Regions from separate parts of the Rossellomorea sp. YZS02 genome, predicted to be linked through region 1. Evidence: predicted binding sites of a transcription regulator. Region 1 holds the regulator's gene; the other holds the start of a gene.
The links. Region 1 encodes LexA, which represses DNA repair genes until DNA is damaged. Its sites were predicted from a motif close to CGAACATATGTTCG; they were not measured.

Region 1 (7,733 bases):
TTTATGTGGTTGAAAACCATTTTCCACAGCCCTTTTCATACCTCTTTTGATTTTTAAATTATGAAGTTTCCTTTGATATTCTTCTACCATACTGACAATGTTAATGACCATAGAATCAGATTCGGACAAGTGAAGTTCCCCATTATGGGTATGGCTGATGATCTTTACACCCTCTTTTAACAAGCAGTGAATAAGGGCTATTTTTGCATTTCCCCTGCCGATCCTCGTCTCATCTTGAATGAAGACAGCTTCAATGCTATCGTCTTTCACCCTGTCCAATAGTTCTAATACACCTGGACGATCCAATTCAAATCCGCTGGCTTGGTCTTTAATTACTGCCACTATATCAGAATGATACTCCTGTGCTAATTTTATCAGCTCTATTTCCTGCCGCTCCAGGGATGTCTCCTGTGAATCTTTCTTTGTACTTACCCTGCAGTATATTACAGCTTTCATCTTCTATCCCTCTATTCTTCATTCATTACCAGTTCGTAGTCTGATTGTGTTGATATGGTTGGGTTTTCTATTGGTAGTACAAGTGAATCACCCGGCTTAATGGAAAACGAGGTTAATTCATTTTCCTCTCCCACCCAGGCGATAAATTCTTCCACTGTCATAGAATATTCTTCATTATACTGTTTGGCAATAGTCCAAAGAGTGTCTCCATCCTTGACGGTGATACTTTGATATGAAGGCTGATTGGCTGTGTTGATGACTAAATAGGCAGCTGATAAAAGAACTAAAGCAATAAATATGATTATGTATGAGAATCGAGACCAGATATGTGTTAACATAAAATTACCCCCTATACGAATGTTTGTTCTGTTTCGATATGATCATTGTAATACGAACATCCGTTTGGTGTCAATGAAAATTCGAACTTATGTTTGTATCAATGGAAGAGACATGCTATAATGGGAACATAAGATCTATAATAGAGGTGCGTGAACATGACAAAATTGTCTAAAAGACAGCAAGACATACTCGAATATATTAAAATATCAGTTAGAGAAAAAGGCTATCCGCCTTCCGTACGTGAAATCGGCGAAGCCGTCGGTCTTGCTTCTAGTTCCACCGTACACGGACATTTGGCCAGGCTTGAAAGTAAAGGTCTGATTCGGCGCGATCCCACTAAACCAAGGGCTATTGAAATTCTGGACTTAGATGAGGATACGATACCTCGACAAAGAGTAGTGAATGTTCCACTAATCGGGAAGGTCACCGCAGGTCAACCCATCACAGCAGTGGAAAATGTGGAAGAATTCTTCCCCCTACCCGAACGGATGGCACCTTCGGATGAACAGGTTTTCATGTTGGAAATCATGGGGGACAGTATGATTGAAGCCGGGATCCTCGACGGGGATTTTGTCATTGTACGCCAACAACAAACAGCGAATAACGGGGATATTGTCGTAGCCATGACGGATGAAGACGAGGCAACAGTTAAACGTTTCTTTAAAGAGCGTGATTACGTCCGGCTTCAACCTGAAAACTCAACTATGGAACCGATCATACTCCGAAACGTTTCCATTTTAGGCAAAGTGGTTGGTGTGTATCGTCAAGTACATTAACAGTCATATCCCGCATGCATCATGCCTAAAGCTTTACGATCAATAATAACCATTAATAAATCCGGGAATGGAGCTGATCAGTGCTCCATTCCCGGATTTTTCGATCTATCTTCACTTTAAGAACTTAATCTACGAACAGTCTGTTTCCGGAAAGATAAAACCCCCGACACCTAAAGTGTCGGGGGTTCTTGTTATTAATACATTTGGATATATTGCTCGCGCTCCCAAGGATGTACTTGTGTACGGAACATATCCCATTCGATTTCTTTCGCTTCCACGAAGTGTTCGAAGATGTGTTCTCCAAGAGATTTAACGATTACTTCATTTGTTTTAAGAGTTTCAAGAGCAGCATGCAATGTTGCCGGTAGATCTACGATACCTGCTTCTTCACGCTCTTTTTTGTCCATAACATAGATGTTGCGGTCAATCGGCTTAGGAGCTGGCAGATTGTTCTTCACGCCATCTAATCCTGCTGCCAGTAATACAGCCATTGCCAGGTAAGGGTTTGCCGCAGGATCGACACTGCGCACTTCAACACGTGTACTTAATCCACGAGAAGCCGGAATACGGATTAAAGGGCTTCGGTTACGTGCAGACCATGCAACATAACAAGGTGCTTCGTATCCTGGAACTAGACGCTTGTATGAGTTGACAGTTGGATTTGTAATTGCCGTAAAAGCAGTAGCATGCTTAATGATACCAGCCAGGAATTGGCGGGCAGTATCACTTAGTTGCAAATCACCTTTTTCATCAAAGAAAGAGTTGACACCGTTTTTGAATAGTGACATATTACAGTGCATTCCTGAACCGTTCACTCCAAATAATGGTTTTGGCATGAAGGTTGCGTGTAAACCATGTTTACGTGCAATCGTTTTAACCACTAATTTAAATGTTTGAATATCGTCACAAGCCTTTAAGGCATTTGCATACTTGAAGTCAATTTCATGCTGACCAGGTGCTACTTCATGGTGAGATGCTTCGATTTCAAAGCCCATCTCTTCTAATTCTAAAGCGATATCACGACGGCAGTTTTCCCCTAGATCGGTAGGAGCTAAATCGAAATAACCACCATTATCGTTTAATTCTAATGTAGGTTCACCATTAACATCTAATTTAAAGAGGAAGAATTCCGGCTCAGGTCCAAGATTGAAGTCAGTAAACCCTAGCTCTTCCATTTCACCTAAGATACGTTTTAGGTTGTTACGAGGATCACCCTCGAATGGAGTGCCATCCGGATTGTAAATATCACAGATCAATCGGGCCACTTTTCCTTTTTCAGCTGTCCATGGGAAAACCAACCATGTATCCAAATCAGGGAAAAGATACATATCCGATTCTTCAATACGAACGAATCCTTCGATTGAAGAACCATCAAACATCATCTTGTTATCCAATGCTTTTTCAAGCTGACTTAAAGGGATTTCTACGTTCTTTATCGTCCCTAAAATGTCAGTGAATTGTAGTCGAATGAACTTTACTCCTTCTTCATTCGCTAATCTTAACACATCATCTCTAGTATACTTTGCCATTTACGTAATTCCTCCTCAAGTTTATTAAAGGTTTATTTAATGAAAAAAGCGTGACATATCACCTTGACGAAGGGATGATCGATTGAATCGACCGGAATGCATTAATTCATTTCGAAGCAATTTACGCAGCTCATCGTCAGATAGATCCTGTCGTGCCTTTTCTTCCTTTTCATTACTTACGTCAGATACTACTTTGTTTTCATTATGACTGGACACAGAAAAAATCTTTTTAATTCCGGCCATGTTGATACCTTGATCTAACAGATCCTTTACTTCTAATAACTTATCAATGTCATTCAAGGAAAAGAGCCGGCGATTCCCTTCAGTTCGTGCAGGGTTTATCAGCTGGTGCTCTTCATAGTATCGAATCTGACGAGCCGTTAAGTCCGTGAGCTGCATGACAATACTAATAGGAAATAATGCCATCGTTCGACGAATTTCATTACCGCTCATCTTGATTCCTCCTTTTGTTTTCCTTCTTGAGTATATTATATGTAATGTCAGGAGTTCTGTCAATCAAATGTTAGCTTTTCTTACATAAGTAATCATTAGAAAAGGATAGTCGACTTTAGACTATCCAATTACTTCTTTATTATCCTTTTCAAATGGTGATTAAACCTTTTTGGATTAACTTGTCTATTGCCGAGCAAACAGCGATTTTGACATGTGAATAAGTCAATCCACCTTGAACATAGGCAACATATGGAGGTCTAATCGGTCCATCAGCTGATAATTCAATGCTCGATCCTTGAATAAACGTTCCCGCCGCCATAATGACGTCGTCCTCATAACCAGGCATATAGTTTGGATATGGAGTGAAATGTGAATTGATTGGAGAGGCAAACTGAATAGCTTGACAAAATGCAATCATTTTATCTCGATCATCGAATTGCACCGACTGGATTAAATCTGTACGAACGGCAAATGGTGAAGGATCAGTGTTCATCCCGATCTCTGTTAAAAGTGCCGATGTGAAGACAGCACCCTTCAGTGATTGCGCCACCACATGCGGTGCCAGAAAGAATCCTTGATACATCTCCTGCAGACTGTACAGGGATGCTCCCGCTTCCGCACCGATTCCGGGAGAAGTCATCCGGAATGAACAGGCTTCTACGTATTCATTCTTACCAACGATGTAGCCTCCTGTCTTAGCCAGACCTCCTCCGGGATTTTTGATGAGGGAACCGGCTATGAGATCTGCACCGACATGACAAGGCTCGAGTTCCTCTACAAATTCACCGTAGCAGTTATCTACAAACACAACGATTTCAGGGTTGATTTCTTTAATGAAGTTGATCATTTCCTTTATTTCTTCTATTGTAAATGAAGGTCGATTAGCATAGCCTTTAGAGCGCTGAATTCCCACCATTTTCGTTTTAGTAGATATCGTCTTTGATACCGCTTCAAAATCGACTTTTCCTGACTGATCTAAATCGACACTTTGATAGCCAATCTGGAAGTCCTTGAGAGATCCTGTCCCCTCTCCCCGTATACCGACAATTTCCTCAAGTGTGTCATAAGGCTTCCCTGTAATGTAAATAAGTTCATCACCAGGTCGAAGCACCCCAAACAACGCGATGGAGATCGCATGTGTACCGGAAATGATTTGAGGCCTTACAAGACCCGCCTCTCCCCCGAATACATCAGCGTAAATACTTTCCAACGTGTCTCTCCCGGCATCGTCATATCCGTATCCAGTTGACGGGATAAAATGAGAATCACTCACCCGGTGTTTTTGAAAAGATCTTAGAACGTTGAATTGGTTACTTTCAGCACGTTCGTCGATTTGTTTGTGTATCTCCTTGATGTCAGACTCTACTTTGGATACCAGCGGTTTTAATGTAGTTCCGTTTACTAAATGTTCAAACATAAGATTTTTGTTCCCCTTTTACCTATGAAATTTCTTGATGCTTCCTGCAACTGGGTGGTCCTCAAGATGAAATCCGGTCAATTCATATACAGTACGTTCTTCCAGGAATTCCAATTTCCTTAAAATGGTTTCACTCTTCAACTGTGAAAGGAGTTTTCCTTCATCAGCCGGAATAAACGCATGATAAGGTACCATATGTGTTTTCACGATATCTTCTATTTTTAATAATAGCTTTCCTCGATCTCTTTCGCTTAAGGCACTGATCAGGATGCAGTCCGATTCCCCGGCAGGCACAAATTCCGGGATCATAGAATCCCTCTTATTATATACCGTTAATTGTGGCAAACCGTCCATATTCAAATCCTCCAATAAAGATTGAACAGTCTTTTCATGCTGACTGTAATCAGGATTGGAACTATCTACTATATGAAGCAGAAGGTCAGCTTCTTTCACCTCTTCAAGGGTGGACCTGAATGCCGCGATCAAAGAGGTCGGTAAATCTTGAATAAATCCTACCGTATCTGTAAGTAACGTGTGATAGCCGCAGGGTAACGTCATTTTCCTGGTCATAGGATCCAATGTAGCGAATAATTGATTTTCTTCATACGAATCTGCCATAGAAACTCTATTGAACAATGTGGACTTACCAGCGTTCGTATACCCCACGAGAGCGATTTGAAAGGCTTTATTACGTTTTCTTCGTTCCCGGTATCGTTCTCTATGATCCACAATCGTTTGTAAATGCTTCTTGATTTCATCGATTCTCCGGTGAATATGACGTCGGTCGCTTTCAAGCTTCGTCTCACCCGGTCCCCTCGTTCCGATCCCTCCTCCCAATCTTGAAAGGGATGCTCCCTGACCGATTAATCTCGGAAGCAGGTATTGAAGCTGAGCAAGTTCTACTTGTAATTTCCCCTCTCTTGAACGGGCCCTACCGGCGAAAATATCCAGTATCAGCTGGGTTCGGTCAATTACCCTCGCACCTAACTCACTCGATAAGTTCCTTATCTGACTGGGAGATAATTCATCATTAAAAATGATGATATCCGGTTCAAGCTGTTCTTCTAAAAGAATCAGTTCTTCCACTTTTCCTTTTCCTATATATGTACTCGGGTGTATCCGGTCGCGCTTTTGTGTGATGGTAGCGATAACCTTACCTTGAGCGGTTTCAGTTAGATCTTCAAGCTCTCTTAAACTATATTGAAAACGCAAGTCATCTTCTTCCAGCTGACACCCAACCAGTATGACTTTTTCAATCGCTTCATTCTTCAATGATCATCCTTCTTTCTTTCCTTTTCATTCTATTTCTCATCATATCAAATCCTCCCCGTAAACTCTATGTAAAAAGGAATGAAAAATGGTTGCAAATAAGCACATACGTGTTAAAATCAGTATGTTTGATTATGACATAACACCACTTCAAGATTCTACATAGTGGCATGTAGCATATTGTAATAGGGTGAGGAGGAATGTGTATGACGTGGGAAGTACTGAGTATCATCGGTACCATTGCTTTTGCTATTTCAGGAGCTATCATCGCCATGGAAGAGGAATATGATATCCTCGGTGTTTATATATTAGGGATTGTTACTGCCTTCGGTGGGGGAGCCATTCGGAATTTACTGATCGGTGTACCGGTATCTGCACTTTGGGAACAAGGAATGCTGTTTCAGATTGCCCTTCTTTCTATAACAGCCGTATTCCTATTTCCTAACAATCTCTTAAAACATTGGAGAAGATGGGGAAATTTCTTTGATGCCATCGGTCTCTCCGCTTTTGCGATACAAGGGGCATTATATGCCTCTCAGATGAACCATCCCATCAGCGCGATTATCGTTGCTGCCGTGTTGACAGGGAGTGGCGGGGGAATCATCCGTGATCTTCTGGCAGGCCGTAAGCCTTTAGTTCTGAGATCTGAAATATATGCTGTGTGGGCCGTTCTTTGTGGAGCCGCAATAGGACTTGGCGTTGTTCATACTGCGTTGGAGTTGTATTCCTTATTCGTCATTACGACGGCTTTGCGCGTTCTTTCCTATCTATATAAATGGAGGCTTCCGAATCGGAGTTTACGCGCCCATGTATAAAAAAACAATGCATTCAAATTTGAATGCATTGTTTTTTGATTATCATTTATTTATTCTGAGGACTTCGTAAATACGAGATCGTTACTCCGAATGGTTAACAGATCATGCCGATCAAAACAATTCTCCAGCAAGAGTCTCATCGCCTGAGCCCTAATCGATTTTTCAAGTATATTTCGAACATATCTGCCATTGGAAAATGCCACTGGAGTTAGAGTATTTTTAGCTACATTCAAATGTTCGCGAATTTTCCTTTCTGCATCATGACTCAACAAATATTGCTTCTCATCCAGCATTCTCTTACCGATTTCCATCAGCTGATCAACTGAATAGTCAGGAAAGTGAAACACAAGGGGAAATCGTGATTGAAGACCTGGATTCAATGTGAGAAAGTGCTCCATTTCTCTCGAATAACCTGCCAGAATCAAGATGAAATCATGCTGCTTATCTTCCATATGCTTCACAAGTGTATCAATTGCCTCTTTTCCAAAATCCTTCTCTCCACCTCTTCCAAGCGAATAAGCCTCATCGATGAATAGAATGCCGCCTAAAGCCTTTTTCACCAAATCCCGTGTCTTCTGTGCCGTATGACCAATATATTCACCGACAAGGTCAGCCCTCTCTGCCTCGATCAAATGCCCTTTCGAAAGAACATTCATTTTCAAGAAGAGTTTCCCTATAA
Region 2 (7,733 bases), on a different contig from region 1:
ATAACCAATTTCACACCATTAAATGGTATAGAGAAAGTTTCATATTTGTCTCCTTGATTATGCTGGTACGAGAAAGTTTGGATATTAGTAATCTCTCTCAAAGAACTTATTAAATGACTTAGTTCCTTTTGATTATCTAATTGTAGGTAATATCTATTTCCGGGTTTAACAACGGTTGTTTTAAAGTAATCAATTAACGTAGAAACGATGTAATTATAAAATTGGTTTGACATACTGAGCATCACCACTATCACTTTTTTTATCGATAATATTCAAGTTATCGAATAGGTTCATCACTTCTTTTTTAGAATAACGATCCAGTGCTATTCCTCTCTTTTCAAATTCATGGAATAGTTCATTTAAAGGTATTCTTTTGTCTTTGACAGATACAGCTGTAATCAATAGCAAGAATTCATGTTTGATATTTAATACATTTCCTATACTTCCCCTACTCTTAACGAACTGGTCGGAAGCAAGGTCTTCAATATTCTTACCGAATTTATCAGCTACACTACTACTCGTTCCCTTTTGGAGACACGCAAATAACACCTTAAATGCTTCTGGCAGGGTTTCTGAGTTATCTTCAATGGTTATGTTTGTAAACGGTAGCTTTTTATATAAATTGATCCATTCCTTTAGTTCGAGTAGAAATTCCTGTTCAAAACTCACACCTTTATTTTTTATTCTTTCGTATAGAGTACTGTAAGGAATAAAATTCAAACGATCTTCCTTGTCTTCCTGAAAAACATTGTGACTTAAATGAGAAATCGTGTGGATATGCGGGAACAATTTCTTGGCATTTTCTTTAATAAACTTATATCCTAATATTTCGTCTGCTGCACTTCTCCGTTTACTAATTGCTTCCCACTCTAATGCAAAGTATAAAGGAGTGACTTCATCAAAATTTGCATTAGTGAATTGCTCAAACTTAAACAATAGTTGCATTGCATACATTAATGTATAGAAATGAGTCAACAAAGGAAACGATGCTAAGAAATAATCCTTATGCTTACTGAGAAAGATTAAATCTTCTTGGTAACACTTCACTAAAGGGGCAATTAGCTGTTGATATTGTCTTCTTTTCCCTTTTGCTTCTTTAAGACCATCCAATTGACTTAGTACTAACTCAGTCAAAATGTCTTCTGATTTTTTATTCATAAAGATTTCTTTGATCTCATTATTTTCTAATGCAAGTGTCTCACTCAAGAATTGTGCATATTTCTTAAATTCCCCTTCAAACCGTTCATTAGGGATGTAATTAAATAAATATGGGTGAATAGGTTTAATCTCATCTTCATTAGACAGATGTTGATTTAAAAAGCGAACGAAATCATAAGGAGCATCGCTATCATCTAGAAATTCTACTTTACTTGCAATATGCTCACTATATTTGTTTTGTTCATCGGTCGTAAACGTTTCAATTTCAGAATACGCATGGGAGTCTAATTCCAAAGATGAGTTAAAGCGAACAAACTCACCGAGAACCTGATTAAAATTCCCCTTAATGGCCCCCGTCCTCTTAGTTAAGAAGGGCAAAACATCAAGGACTTCTCCTACATCATGCTTGTTTTTTTTGATTAAATGTTTATTTAAATGTTCAATATAAAGATGACTCATCTCTTATTTCTCCCTTTCAAAGACGAAACGCTCAAAATCATCTTTCTTAATTTTGTAGAATTTCTTGTCATTTGGGTAATGAATTAGTAGCTCATTTCTTTTCTCTCCAAAGACCATTAATTTCTCTATAAACTCTACAAACTTGATTGCGTCTTCTATATCTTTTTTATTTGGGCGATACCCATCTTCCACTTTCATCATTAATTCATATAAGGGAAAGTCTATATCTAAAAATTCTTTTGTCTCATGATCACCCTTATGGTAACCCATTAAGATAGAAGATTTAAAAGAGTATAGAACATCCTCTGTACTTTGCTTAATATGAGTAACAGTAGGTCTCAGTACAAGCTTTTGAGCAATTCTGAACTTCTCATCTGGCTTATTAAGATAGATATACTCTCTCTTGGGCGACCCTTTCCAATTGAAAATGGCCGATTTTATTTCCCCATAAAAATTGATAATCTGTGCTTTTTCTCCTACATTAAAATAATAAAGATATTTCATAAAAGAAGTGTACATTGGATCCGTCAATTTAGCCGCAAATTGCTTATTTGTTAGTGATGCGATTCGAATAAATGTCTTGAAAAACAAATCAAAGGAATAGTTAGTTAGGTTTGTTTCCTGAGCCAGTGGTTTTAACCATTTTGCTGCTGTTTCAGAAACTATATTGTCTTCAATTAAATTCCCCCAATCGCTTAGGGTGTTAAGATCAATGACAATTTGATCTATATAAATAGACCTCTTATGAATCGGGTCTCCATAACTTAATGCTTTCAGAATGACAGATCTCTCTTTCCTATTAAAAAGTAGAGTAGGAACAGCATTTTTAAGCACCTCAAATTCAGACATAATGGCTGTTGTGCGAACATCATCTGGAATAATGATATCTGCAATGAAATTTAAAAATGCCCGTGCTGAGATAACTAATTTGTATTTTACAATGGCTTCGATTAAGAGATTTACAATTTGTTTCTGTACAAATTCATTCTGCAACATTCTGTAATTCTCGTGTGCCATAGTATTAAATTCTCTCTTCTCATCTTCTACAAGAGCTCTGTAAAAGGGGTTTTCTTCATGATTAGAGAAGATTTTTTCCATTAAAGTAAAATAAAAGCTCGAAGTTGGACCATCTTTTGTTAATTCATATGGATGGTAGTCACCAAAGCTTAGCAAATCGAAATTACCACTGGAGTAATGTGTAGTAATATTTGGTGAGAACAATTCACTCTCCTCTACCAAATCTCTTAGCTTTTGATAAGAGTATTCGTTATGCTTAGTATGGATAAAGTTGTGAAGAACCCCCATGTTAATGGCTAGTATTACTTTCTCACTGGTATCCTCTATATATTGATCAGAGAAGCTCTTCAAAACTTCTTCCAGTGTTTCCATCGCATTTTTCCCTGGAGAAAAGCTTTCAGTTGCATCATTATAAATGGTATATGCATCAATAAGGTGAGGTTTATTTTCCTTAAGATATGCTAGTAAGTGAGACTTACCATCCCCCACACTTCCACATAACAAAATTAAGTTCCCGTTTGATAGGCCATTTCTCCCTTCTAAAATATGTTCAAAATCTAACTGAATCTTCCGATCCACATGCATATAATTCTTAAAACGACTGAATTGATTTGCGTTCTCAATCGCTTCCTGTGAGGAGTCCTGTAGCCGTTTTAGCTTTCTTAATAGATAGCTCTCTCCTTCTCCAATCTTCTCATCAAACAAACTATTTTCCTTTACACTAAAAGGAGTAGTAGGCTGCTTTTCTTCTTGTTCTTCTCCTGGCACTAATTTTGGAAATCCATTAGAACCTAATAATTGCATGATTTTTTTCTGAACAAGATCTTCAATATTTGCTTCCTTTTTTGGAGGTTTAGGAGTTTCATATAGTGGTATTTTGATTTGTTTTACTGAATATACCTCAACAAACCAAACCGCAATATTGTACATTTCTTTATGTAATTTGAAAGCTACTGTTATATCGTTAAATCCACCATCATGAGCGGCTTTATTACCTGATAACCGAATCGTATCAAACGATTGTTGAACTTCCCTCTCGATGTATCCTCCACGAGTTAAATATGAAATTTTATCATAAAGCGAATTTACATAAGGAGCTTCAATCTCTTCAATCTTAAAAACCTCGTTTAATACCGCTTCTGCAAATAATCTACCTTTTACAATGGAGCTACTGGCATCTTCAAAAAGAAGTTCTTCCATTTTCTTTGCATTTTGAGCTGCAACAGGATTGATCTCATCTATAAAACTCAGGAAAAATTGTTCATCTGTACTCATTTCTCATCATCTCCGAAGTGTCTCTTTTGTAACAATTTTAACATACAACTGACAAAAAATTGATATCCCACCTTACTTTCCAGAAAATGTTTTATTAAATATACGAATAAAGGTTCGTATTTAATTGAAGATCACTTAATAAAGGTATATAATAATATCATAAAATTACGTACGTAAAATGGAGGTTGTACACATGGATGCGGCATTTAGTTATACTTTCCCTGCAATTAAGGGGATTCAGGCAGATAAGGAATATTATGTAGCAATGTGTCCATTAAGAATTATCCCTAAGATTTTCTTATTTGATGAGGACGAGATCCCACCAGAACATAGGGCTCAAAGGATTCTTAATAAAACCAGAATTCCTGAGATTACAAATTATATTGTAGAAAATAATCGTGATTATGTATTTTCTTCTTTAACAGCCTCTATTGATGGAGAGTTGGAATTTGTTCCTTTTGGACAGGACCCTTCTTCAAAAGATCTTGGCCAATTACGAGTTGCTTTAGATGCGCGCTTTTTAATCAATGATGGACAGCATCGGCGTGCCGCTATAGAAGAAGCATTAAAAATATCACCTGAAATAGGGTCTGAGACCATTTCCGTTGTGTTCTTTCATGATGAGGGATTAACAAAATCACAACAAATCTTCTCCGACCTAAATCGCCATGCTGTAAATACGACTTCTTCTATTGGTATTTTGTATGATCACCGTGATAAACTGGCACTCGTGACAAAAGAAATTGTTAAAGAAATTCCATTGTTGAAACGATATACAGACCGAGAAAGAGTATCTCTTTCTAAGAATTCACCTAAGATTTTAGCTCTAAATCATGTTTTTAATACAAATCTTAAGCTTCTAGGAAAAACGAAAGGCGATTCTATTTCTGATGATGATAAACAATTCTTGTTCGAATTCTGGCAAACCCTCACAGAAAGTATTGTTGAATGGAACGATGTTTTAAACAAAAAGCTTTCTCCTAGAGATTTAAGAGCAAACTTTATCGTTGGTCACGGAGTTTTCATTGAAGCTATTGGAGTGTTAGGTAAATATCTAAGGGAGTTCCATACCGAAGATTGGAAAAAACATTTACAAAAGTTGTCTTCAATAGACTGGAATCGTGCAAACACAGAGTTTTGGTTAGGAAGAGCGTTTAACCAGAATGGCAGAATCCAAAAGAACAACCATACCATCCAACTAACTACAAATAAAATTAAGACCTTACTAGGATTGCCACTTCTTGAACACGAGATGAACATAGAGAATAAATTTAAGCAAGGGGATCATTAAAATGAGCGAGGGAATTATTTCAAGTCTCTTAACTGAAGAAAAAACAGTCATAGATAAAGCAAAAGAACAAATTATTGACGTATACCTATCCGATGACAGACCATGGGTAGTTGGATATAGCGGAGGAAAAGACTCAACAGTAGTCGTACAACTTGTATTTGAAGCATTAAAAGAATTACCACCAGAGAAGCTTCACAAAAAAATATATGTGATCTCGTCAGATACTCTTGTAGAGACACCTCTGATTATTCAATCGATTAATCAGACATTACGGAAAGTGCAGGAAAAAGCATTAGACTTAGGTTTACCAATTGAAACACACAAAGTAAAACCAGTTGCGGAGCAATCTTTCTGGTATAACATTATTGGAAAAGGTTATCCATCTCCGAACCAGCAATTTCGTTGGTGTACGGATCGATTAAAAATTGATCCGGCCAATCAATTTATTACAGATAAAGTAAACTCTTTTGGTGAAGTCATCATGGTGTTAGGCGTACGAGAAGACGAAAGTGCTACAAGAGCCAATGTCATTCGTTCCCATACTGTTGAGGGAAAAGTTCTGATGCGTCACTCAACTTTATCGAATGCATATGTATACGCACCAATTAAAGCATTTGATTTAGATGATGTGTGGGATTACCTATTGAATAACCCTTCTCCATGGGGAGACGACAACTATGAGCTACATAGACTTTATCAAGACTCAAGCAGTGGAGAATGTCCATTAGTCGTAGATAAGACGGTTAAAGATACAGCAGGTTCTTGTGGTAATAGTCGCTTTGGTTGCTGGGTATGTACAGTGGTAAATGAAGATAAAGCACTTTCTGGATTTATTCAAACTGGGCATGACTGGATGAAGCCGTTATTAAACTTTAGAAACTGGTTATCTTCTATTAGAGATGATCGTACGATGAGAATGAAATATCGAAAACATGGTCAAATCTATTTTCGCGATATTCATGTGGAGGTGATTGATGGGAAAGAATATCATCACATTCCTAAAAAAGGTAGTAGACCGAAAGAATTCGTTGAAATCAATGATGAGAACTATATCATTGTAGAAAGAGATAACTTAAAAACGTATCTATCAGAACATGATATCGACCTAAGTACAGAGCAAGGACATAATATTCTTGTGACCTATATTGATGAAGACTCTAATGAAGAAAAGTATGCCCAACTTGGGCTTGGACCTTTTACAATGAAAGCTAGAAGAGAAATACTAGAAAGACTGTTAAAAACACAAAAACAATTACAGCATCCAGAAGATCCTAACTACGAACTTATTAAAGAAGAAGAATTAAAAGCCATTCGTAAGATCTGGTATAAAAATGGGGATTGGGAAGATCATGTTCCTCAAATCTTTAAATCTGCCATTGGTCATGACCTAGAGTGGGAAATTGATGATCGTCCTTTATTTAACAGTGATCAAATATCTGACCTTGAATTACTCTGCGATGAATATAAAGTGGACATTAAAGTCATTAAAAAGCTGTTATTTGTTGAAAAAGACTTTTCTGGATTAAAGGTTAGGCGAGGCTTAATGGAAGAAATGTCAAAAGTACTAAAACAAGATTATTTACACTTATAAGATTTCAAGGAGATAAACTATGTATCTTAAAAAAATTCATCTTACAAACATTGGTCCTTACCGAGGAATGCACACCATTGACCTATCAACTTCTTCCAGCAAAAACACGGTACTGATTGGTGGGGAAAATGGAGCTGGAAAGACAACATTATTAAATTCCATTAAGATGGGGCTATTCGGTTCATTTGCATTTGGTTATAAAACAGAGAATAAAGAGTACTTAAAAAAGGTAGATTCACTACTGAACTATTCAGCAAAAATGAATAATGAAAACAATTTCCGTTTAAAAATAGATTTTGAAGTCATTGACGACCTTACCAAAAAAGAATATTCCCTTTACAGATCTTGGCGTTACCAAAACGAAAATGTTAAAGAATCGCTTGATGTACTGCAAGATGGGAAATTTTTAAATGACTACGAAAGAGAAGTCTTTCAATCAAAATTAAAAGAAATTATGCCTCCTCACTTGTTAGATCTATGCTTATTTGACGGAGAAGAAATCTCTAGAATTATTAATAACAATCTCCTATCAAGTTATATTGAGAAACTGACCAATGTTCTCTTTAACCTAGACTTATTTGAAGTAATGGAGAAAGATTTAGATCAGTACAGTCAACAAAGTGCACGTATAGCTTCTTTAAATGACCAAGAAAAAGAACTAATTAACTTAAAAGAAACAAAGAGTAGTTACCAAAATAACATAATGGAATTTCAAAAAAAGATAGACGACCTCTCTCTACAGCGACAAACGGTCGAAGAGGATTATGAAAGAATTAAAAGTGATTTTGAAATCCATGGCGGATTAGTTCGAGATCAAAGAGAAAGCATTAATCAAAGCATAGTAGGATTAGAAAATGACAGGAAGCAAAACCAGGAGCTTCTAAAGAATTTTGTAGCTAGCACTCTTCCATTCTACTTGGCTAAAGATCTTGTAAAAGAAAC

Region 2: dndB (DNA sulfur modification protein DndB) is a predicted target of LexA. The motif match lies at 4,013-4,026, and genes of this name have one in related genera.

The regions. Positions count from the first base shown of each region.
Region 1 covers NZ_JAXBLY010000009.1:151,003-158,735, reverse strand. The annotation lists gene SLH55_RS11125 (recombinase family protein) at 1-456, opposite strand, end outside; gene SLH55_RS11120 (LysM peptidoglycan-binding domain-containing protein) at 468-794, opposite strand; gene lexA (transcriptional repressor LexA) at 951-1,571, shown strand; gene glnA (type I glutamate--ammonia ligase) at 1,766-3,100, opposite strand; gene SLH55_RS11105 (MerR family transcriptional regulator) at 3,137-3,553, opposite strand; gene SLH55_RS11100 (methionine gamma-lyase family protein) at 3,702-4,970, opposite strand; gene hflX (GTPase HflX) at 4,989-6,242, opposite strand; gene SLH55_RS11090 (trimeric intracellular cation channel family protein) at 6,446-7,054, shown strand; gene spoVK (stage V sporulation protein K) at 7,105-7,733, opposite strand, start outside.
Region 2 covers NZ_JAXBLY010000013.1:5,213-12,945, forward strand. The annotation lists gene dptH (DNA phosphorothioation-dependent restriction protein DptH) at 1-233, opposite strand, end outside; gene dptG (DNA phosphorothioation-dependent restriction protein DptG) at 214-1,617, opposite strand; gene dptF (DNA phosphorothioation-dependent restriction protein DptF) at 1,621-3,909, opposite strand; gene dndB (DNA sulfur modification protein DndB) at 4,103-5,200, shown strand; gene dndC (DNA phosphorothioation system sulfurtransferase DndC) at 5,202-6,791, shown strand; gene dndD (DNA sulfur modification protein DndD) at 6,811-7,733, shown strand, end outside.